DNA from 2 places in the Gluconobacter sp. P1D12_c genome. Region 2 is predicted to be linked to the other one. Evidence: riboswitches for the same ligand, from Rfam matches in the RefSeq annotation. Region 2 holds a riboswitch; the other holds the start of a gene.
The links. A riboswitch is a leader RNA that binds a small molecule or an ion and turns the genes downstream of it on or off. The one in region 2 is predicted to bind thiamine pyrophosphate.

Region 1 (4,393 bases), on a different contig from region 2:
GATGTCCCGAACGTATTCTGCGCCAATGATGTCGAGCGCACACGTCTCACTGGAAAGAACCCAGCCACCATTCGAATCTTCGTAACCCGGCATCCGCCCCAGAACCAGCGGACGAACGCCCAACGGGTCACGCATACCAATCAGGCCGTCATCGGGCGTCAGGGTAATGAGGGAGTAAGCCCCCTTCACCTGCTTGACGGCGTCAATGAAGCGATCGAGCACCGTAGTGTAGAGGGAAATGGCGATGAGATGGATGAAGACTTCCGTATCCGTGGAGGAATGGAAGATACATCCGCGCTTTACCAGCGCCTGCTTCAGTGTGGCGGAGTTGGTCAGATTTCCGTTATGGGCAACGGCCAGACCACCAAACTCGTAATCCGCATACAGCGGCTGCACATTCCGGACATGCGTTCCGCCTGTGGTGGCGTATCGGTTATGACCGATGGCAACACTTCCAGGCAGCGTTGCCATGACACGGCTGTCTCCGAAGACATCACCGACCAGCCCCAGACCTTTGTGCTGATGGAACCGTTCGTTATCGAAACTGACGATTCCGGCAGCTTCCTGACCACGATGCTGAAGCGCATGGAGTCCAAGAGCGGTCAGGGCAGACGCATCAGGCACGCCCCAGACGCCGAAAACGCCACATTCCTCGTAAGGACGGTTAAGAGTATCGGAGGCAGTCATGCAGCTCGGCCTTTCCGGACTGGGTTCACAACGACGCGTCATGACCGCTTGTGGGCGGCGATGCAAGATGTGGTTGCAATGAATGTGGCAGATAACCGGCGAGTTGGGATGCTCCGGCCTCAATATATGGCCCAGTGAAGCTTCCCTGCATCAGGTAGGAGGTCCAGGACCCGAAAAAAGACCCTGCCAGCAGATAAAGTGCGATCAGCATCACATATCCGCGCAGAATACCGAAAATAGCGCCCAGTATGCGGTCCACGCCGCCAAAAAGAGTGCCCCTTACCGCTCCTCCCACACGCCCGGCGATCGTCGTCAGGGTCAGCAGGATGACGATAAACAGGACCGCCGCGCTTGCGCTCTCCGCCAGCCAGCTCTCATGCAGATATGGAGAAATCCATGGAACCAGGGCAGCATGGAACCGATAGGTGAGAATGACGGCCGAAGCCCAGGCGACAAGCCCGGAAAGCTCGGTGGTAAAACCGCGTGTCAGCCCCCAAAGAGCAGACAGACCAATCACGATCAGCACGCCGATATCCAGCCGGCTCAGGTCATCCGGCGAAATATGAGACAGATCTGGAAGAGAGGGCATGGCTCAGGGCAGTTTTGTGGAACGATAGTGGCCGCCTTTACGCGGACGGATGCCATTAGCACGAAGTTCTTCCGCAAGGCGGATTCTTTCGTTCAGTTCTGCCCAGACCTGATCACCTTCAACACCGCGGGCTTTCCACACCTTCTCGAGAAGACCGACGAAAGCCGCGCTTTCACGGACCAAACCGGCGCGATCATTGACCATGACATGCAGAACGCAGTTTGAAGCCGAATTGCCCAGCCGGGTCGCCAGTTTCGTGACTTTGCGGGTTTTCCGGAATGGGAGAAGGTCTTCCTTAAGCGGCATCACTCTATGATGAGGGTGATGGCCTATGGACGCAAGGCCATCACCCTCAATCATTCCGCGTCAGGTGTTATTCCGCAATCGTTTCTACTTCATTTTCCGGAACATAAAGTTTTGCGCCATGTTCCTGAAAGACTTCACTCATCTGCGCCATACCATCCTGACGTTCTGCCTCACGGCGAATGTCATGGCTGATCTTCATGGAGCAGAACTTAGGGCCGCACATCGAACAGAAATGAGCCGTCTTGTGAGCCTCTTTTGGAAGCGTTTCGTCGTGGAAGCTGCGTGCCGTATCCGGGTCCAGCGCCAGATTGAACTGATCTTCCCACCGGAACTCGAACCGTGCACGGGACAAGGCATCGTCCCGCAACTGAGCTGCCGGATGCCCCTTTGCCAGATCAGCCGCATGAGCAGCAATCCGGTAGGTTATGACACCCGTCTTCACGTCTGAGCGGTCCGGCAGACCCAGATGCTCTTTCGGCGTCACGTAGCAAAGCATCGCCGTCCCGAACCAGCCAATCATGGCCGCCCCAATACCAGAGGTAATGTGGTCATAGCCCGGCGCAATGTCGGTTGTTAGCGGACCAAGCGTATAGAACGGCGCTTCGCCACATTCCTTGAGCTGCTTGGTCATGTTGACCTTGATCTTGTGCATCGGCACATGACCTGGCCCTTCAATCATGACCTGACAGCCCTTTGCCCAGGCCACCTTCGTCAGTTCGCCCAACGTCGTCAGTTCAGCAAACTGCGCCGCATCATTCGCATCGGCAATCGACCCCGGACGCAGCCCATCCCCCAGTGAGAAGGTGATGTCATACCGGCGCATGATGTCGCAGATCTCTTCGAAGTGCTCGTAGAGAAAGCTCTCGCGGTGATGCGCCAGACACCAGGACGCCATGATGGAGCCACCACGGGAGACAATTCCCGTCGTACGCTTTGCTGTCAGTGGGATGTGCTGAAGGCGGACACCAGCATGAATCGTGAAATAATCCACGCCCTGCTCGGCCTGTTCGATCAGCGTGTCGCGGAAGATCTCCCACGTCAGCTTCTCAGGAACACCATTCACTTTTTCCAACGCCTGATACAGCGGCACAGTGCCGATCGGCACTGGAGAGTTCCGCATGATCCAGTCACGGATGTTGTGAATGTTCCGCCCTGTAGAGAGATCCATCACCGTGTCCGCGCCCCAGCGGATGGACCAGACTAGCTTTTCCACCTCTTCGGCCGCAGAAGACGTCACAGCCGAATTGCCGATATTGGCGTTCACCTTCACGAGGAAGTTGCGGCCAATAATAACCGGCTCAAGTTCCGGATGGTTGATATTGGCGGGAATGACAGCCCGCCCCCGCGCCACTTCTTCGCGCACGAATTCCGGCGTGATGAATGCTGGAATTTCCGCACCGAAATCTTCGCCATCTGCCCGACGCTCTTCCGCTCCCTCAGCCATTTCAGCACGGCAGACGTTTTCGCGATGAGCAATATAGATCATCTCTTCCGTGATGATCCCGGCCCTTGCGTATTCATACTGCGTGACGTGCTGTGCGCCCTCACCCGAATAGACTTCGTGCGGTGCCGGACACGCCGGAACAGCTTGCGCCTCGCTTGTGAAGCCGTTGTCTTCCGGCTTCACGGCCCGCGCTGCAACCCGCTCGAAGCCCCGCTTGGCGAGCCATTCTGCACGTGGAGCAGAGAGGCCCTTCGTCACATCAATCGTGACAGACGTGTCTGTATAAGGACCAGACGTGTCATAAACTCTGACAGGCGCTTCATTCGCTGACGGATGCAGCGCAATTTCGCGATATGGGACCAGAATATCCGGGCGTCCCGGCGCTTCGGACCATTTCTTGCAGGAGCCCTGAATCGGGCCTGTCGTCACATGGCCTACAGCTGGTCTCTGGTTCAGGTTTTGTGGAATGTCACCCATGTTCGCCCCCTCTGAGGCAGAGGGAGCAACAGCACGCACCACTGGCAAAGCCAGTTTCGTTGTGTCTCAACACCATTCCCTCCGCCGGTTCTAACCGGATCAGGTTTCCCGGATGCAGGATGCACCCGGCAGGGTCGTCACACCGCAGACATTACAGTCCTTCAGTGACCTCTCAGCTTCTTTTGGCGAAGCTCCCCCTGGTAGGGGTCACACTCATCGCATCAGCTTCGCCCTGTCAATGCGTTTCACCGTGAAGTGTGTCGGGGAACCGGCTATGACCCGCTTTACGTTTTGAGGAGACACGCTCTTGAACCTGTATGTTTTCTATCTCGGTGGCGCAGCACCCGGCGCGAACATCGAAGTTCATGATGTTCAGTTTGCAGTCGTGAACAAGCCGGAAGATGCTTATCCATCACTTGCAGAGCGCTGGTTTGGGGTTCGGAATTCCCTGCACGTCGATGCTTATGGCATCATCACATGGGCGGACGGACACGCCGTCACGCTCAGCCCTGAAAAGCCTAGAGGCTCCCAATCGCTCTATTTCATCAATATGGGTGGATATGCGGCCGGTGAGTTGAAGGAAGAGCACGCTTTTACCTTCCTCGTCGCCACATCGGCAGAAGATGCCAAGGCAAAAGCCAAAAAGACCCTATTACCGGGCTACGACCATCGCCACCGCGACAACTTCATGGAAGTGGATGACTGCCTGCCGCTGGAACAGATTGATGGGCTTTACATCCATCTGACACCACAGGACGACGGGCAACCTGTCACAGCGCTTTGGCAAGGCTACCGCAAGATCTGACGTTCCTGCCTTTATCTCACGGAGCTACTCATGCCTGACCAGAGGCCAGTTTACCTGTTTTCTTACGGAACACTCCAGCAACCCG
Region 2 (4,393 bases):
ATCCTGAACAAGCGTGCTGTAATACGCGACCTCAGATAATGCGAATTCGACATGAACAAGCGGCAGGAACGCAACGACCAGTTCGCGTTCTCGCAAAGTGAGGGGACGGACACGGTGATAGCCCGCTAACAGGGCGCTCAGCTGGCTCCACGAGACAGCATAGTGCGAGGACAGCCAAGAGATGGCAGTGCGCTCGATAGCTACTGCGAGATCGTACGCAGCGCAGGTGCGATCAGACATACCAAAATCAAAGATCCCGCAGATTTCGGCGTCTGGAGTGGCGGACGTCCAGAACTGGTTAGACGGATGCCAGTCTCCGTGTCCCCAACAGGGGATAATCTCCGTCAGGAGTGGTCGCAGTTTTGCGTGGAAAGGTCCCAGGACACGTAGGATCTGCTGCCACGCCTCTAAATTCAGTGCTGTGTTGAGACCGGGTTGAGACGCGGCCCAATGACGGAGGCCAGTCTCAAGATCGGGGTTGGTAATAGCGTTGAAGCTGGACAGCAAAAGCCGATCAGGCCGGGCGGGGGCGGCGTAATCTGTTGCTGCAAGATGAAGACGTGCGAGTGTGCCTCCTGCAGTATGCGCATGTTCTGAACAGAGAAACGGCTCCCAGGACTGAACATCTCGATAAAGATCCAAGCCGGGTAAGGGAGGGAAAACCTCATAAACCCAACCATGTTCTGTCAGAGCGCAGTGTTGTTCCCGCGTTGTAAACGCCGCCGTGACGGGTAAGCCGTGGCGGCTAAGATGCGCCATGAAAGCCTGTTCTTCCGTCAGGGCGTTCTGATCGCGAAGGCGCGGGTCATGGCGCTTCAGAAAAAGCATCGTGCCGTCGGTAAGGCGGGTCAGGGCTGTCGCGGAGAACGGGCGTTGTCCATGCCCTAGAACAGTTTCCGGAACGGCGGTAATGGGAAAAAACGTCAGAACACGTTTCGCCTCGTCGAGTGTCAGCGGCGGCCAATGCCGTTCAGCCTGCACACCATTGACGCCGAACTGTCCGGGAGCAGTCACGGGTTCAAAAGCCTGTGGACGCTGTGAACAGGGCCGCAAAACCGCCGCCGATATAATAACTCGGGGCGCTCCCGCTGATCGTGCTGCCGTAAATGCCAGTCGTGTCCTTTGCGTTCAGGGTCGGGCTGGCAACGCCGGACAGGGAGCGCTCATTGGTGATGTTAATGAAGTTCAGACGCAGGGTTGGCTTGTGCAGGCGGGATACATCGCCGAAGCGATAGCCGACGGAAATATCGCCTGTCGTTCGGTCTGACATCCGCTCATCATTCATGAACGTTGCGTATTGGTGCCCGGTGTAATGCAGGGTGGCCACGCCGAAGATATGCCCGTCATCGTAGCTGATGCCAGCAGCGGCCTGAAGCGTCGGGCTTCGAACGGCGATTTTGCCTTTGGTGGGCAGAAGATCGCCGCCAGAGGCAATGTTGTTATCAATGGTGGCGTGCAGATACTCGCCGGAAACATAGGGGCTGAAGTGGTGCCAAGGGCGCAGACCGATTTCCACATCCACACCGCGGGAGGTTTGGCCTCCGGCATTCATGGTCGTCTGAATGATGGAGCCGTTCTGGGAGGCCAGCGTTGAGATCTGGCGGTTGGTAAAGTTGTAGTTGAACAGCGTCAGGCTGCCGATGATCCATTGTCCTGTGCGGCGATATCCCAGTTCTTCGGAAATGGAATATTCGTTGCGGACGTCTGCGCTGCCTGTCGTCGCGAGTGCACCGGAGGTTGGGTCGTAGCTGTTGTAAAGCGCCGTCTGGTCTGGCGCGCGGAAATTGGTCGTGGCGTTGAAGAAGATCTGGTTCTGCTCATCAATGCGCCAGCGGGCGCCAAGACGCGGCAGAGGCTCCATGCTGTTGGATGCCACACGATACTGAGGGCCGGGAACATTGTTCGTGCCAGCGCGGCTCATCATGACGGCCTTGAAACCCGCTTCGATGGTCAGACGATCATGCAGAAGCGAGATATGGTCGCCCAGATACAGTGCGTTGGTCTGGGAAATAGTGTGGAAGCTGCCGCCCAGCAGTTTCTGCCCGTTCGCAAGATGGATCAGACTACTGCTGTTTTCCGCCCAGATATCGCCCGAAGCGCCGGTGGCGGAAACGGTTGTGAAGGGCTGCTGCTCGTTGTCGTCTCCGTAATCGTACCAGTAACCGAGCACGAAATCGTTCCAGCCGGTTTTGTAATGCAGGGTGGAATTGAATCCGGAGCGATAACTGCGTTGCGTGTAGTTAGCACGTACGACAGCGGTCCCGTCCTGCGCATTGGGGAGCGTGATCGTGTCACTCAGGGGCTGAGTGCCGTTATAGAGACCGGTTTCCGTCAGTGTGGAGCCACCCGGAACGTTGCCATAGGCGAACTGTGCGTAGGGTGTGACGTCGAGGGAAAGCTTATGCGTCAGATGCAGATGGACGGGCGCGCCTGCATAGAAGGTGCGTTCCGGCGCGCGCCACAAACGCCAGTAATTGACGGCGTTGTCTGCGTTGGAGGCGTCATAATGGCCTGCAAGGTTGTTCGCGCCATGAATGCCGTCGGCTTTCCAGCTTTCCATCGTGACCTGCGGATAATAGCTGGTGACGGTGGTGTTGAAGGAGCCAATCAGACTGGCGCGGTTGCCCTGGCTCCATTCCTTCAGGAATTTGAAATCGACATGCTGGCGTTTGTCCCGCCCCGGTCCGCGCCAGTTGTCGCTGGCGCTGTAGGAGTAAGACACAAAGCCACGAATGCCGGAATTGCCGATGTTGCCTGTTTCAAGGCGAATGAATTCGCGGTTGGTGTCGAAGGAGCCATAGGAGACGCTGGCGAAACCCCCTGCCTTCTGTGACGGATCGAGAAAGGATAGGCTCATCAAACCGCCGGCGGCGTTCAGGACAGGGCTATCCAGATCGGCCGAACCCTGGGCAAGTGCGACCTGACTGTAGTTCTCACTGTCAGCGAACTGGCTCGGATAGCCGGAATAATAGGCGACATCGTTCAGCGGTGTGCCTTCCAGTACATAGCCGATGGCATCATTGTTCAGGCCGCGCACGGTCAGGTTGGTGTTGGGCGAAAAGCCGAACGGATCGGATGTGGCAACATTCGCACCGGGCAGCATGGAGGCGAGCTGATAGGCCGTCGCCATCGGGGGCTGCTTGTCCATGTAATCGCGGCTGACTGTGCTGATAGAGCGCACGCTGTTTTCCGGTCGGATCAGGCCGCCGCCGGGCTGGTGCCCGGGTGCGCTGTCAGAAACGCGGTGAACGGTGATGTGTTCGGCCTTCGGGGCGATGGACGCAGGCGGGGTGAGGGCTGTGGTGTCCGCCGCGCGCACTGTACCGGCACAAACGGTCAGGCCGAGCAGAAAGACAGGAACCTGGCGGGATTTGCGCGCAAATACGATGGTCATGATGGTGCTGTCCCGCCTGCAATACTGCGATCCCCTCATGCGCAGCGGGGACGACGAGAGACACCGAAAATCCAGTCTTTGGATCTGTCAGTAGCCACCATCCCTCCGCCAGCATGAACTGGATCAGGTTCGATGGGTCACTGCGCTGGTATGGCTCTAAAGCGCATACCCTCAGCAGTCTCTCAGCCCTTTGTCAGGGCACCCCAAGGTGAAGAAGCACTCCTTCATGGGCTGCGAGAGAATGTCAATAAATTCCATAAGGCGTGGGGGGATCAAAATTTCGTCGGCAGGGATGGAGCGGCGATGCAGAGCAGGATAGAGTATTGTTATAAGATAACATATTTAGGATCTGTCATGCGTGTTGTGAAGCGCTTGTTGCCTGCTCTGCTCATTGCCAGCACGGCCCTTGGTTCAGCTCAGGCCGAGGAAGGAATGTGGACGTTCGACCATCTGCCAGCCCGTCAGTTGAAGCAGCAATATGGCTTCGAGCCTTCGGCTGAATGGATCAACCACGTCATTCAGTCTTCAGCACGTCTGGCAGAGGGATGCTCGGCGTCTTTTGTCTCTGGTGATGGGTTGGTGATGACAAATCATCACTGTGCCAATACCTGCCTGACCGACCTGTCGGACAAGACGCACGATTATTTTCATGATGGTTTTTCGGCAGCAGATGTTTCCAAAGAACCGCAATGTCCGGGTATGGAGCTGGATCGTCTGGATCAGGTGAAAGATGTGACAGGCCGTGTCGCTGATATGACCTCAGGCAAGCACGGTGCGGATTATGCAAAGGCGCTTCAGGCCGCCAGTAGCGTTCTGACGAAGGAATGTGCGGGCGGAGATGCAACACACTGGCGGTGTGATGTCGTAACGCTCTATCACGGTGGTCAAACTGCGCTCTATCGCTATCGTCGATATCAGGATGTGCGTCTTGTGATGGCGCCGGATCAGGATATCGCATTCTTTGGCGGCGATCCGGACAATTTTACCTTCCCACGGTAC

Region 1: another riboswitch for thiamine pyrophosphate. It lies ahead of thiC (phosphomethylpyrimidine synthase ThiC); the one in region 2 lies ahead of KP705_RS10170 (TonB-dependent receptor).

What each region holds. Positions count from the first base shown of each region.
Region 1 is NZ_JACSIQ010000008.1:106,956-111,348, forward strand. It holds gene purF (amidophosphoribosyltransferase) at 1-687, opposite strand, end outside; gene KP705_RS10740 (CvpA family protein) at 713-1,276, opposite strand; gene KP705_RS10745 (hypothetical protein) at 1,280-1,636, opposite strand; gene thiC (phosphomethylpyrimidine synthase ThiC) at 1,650-3,503, opposite strand; TPP riboswitch at 3,562-3,711, opposite strand; gene KP705_RS10755 (DUF1543 domain-containing protein) at 3,811-4,308, shown strand; gene KP705_RS10760 (gamma-glutamylcyclotransferase family protein) at 4,339-4,393, shown strand, end outside.
Region 2 is NZ_JACSIQ010000007.1:194,312-198,704, forward strand. It holds gene KP705_RS10165 (phosphotransferase enzyme family protein) at 1-1,014, opposite strand, end outside; gene KP705_RS10170 (TonB-dependent receptor) at 1,019-3,394, opposite strand; TPP riboswitch at 3,478-3,610, opposite strand; gene KP705_RS10175 (S46 family peptidase) at 3,749-4,393, shown strand, end outside.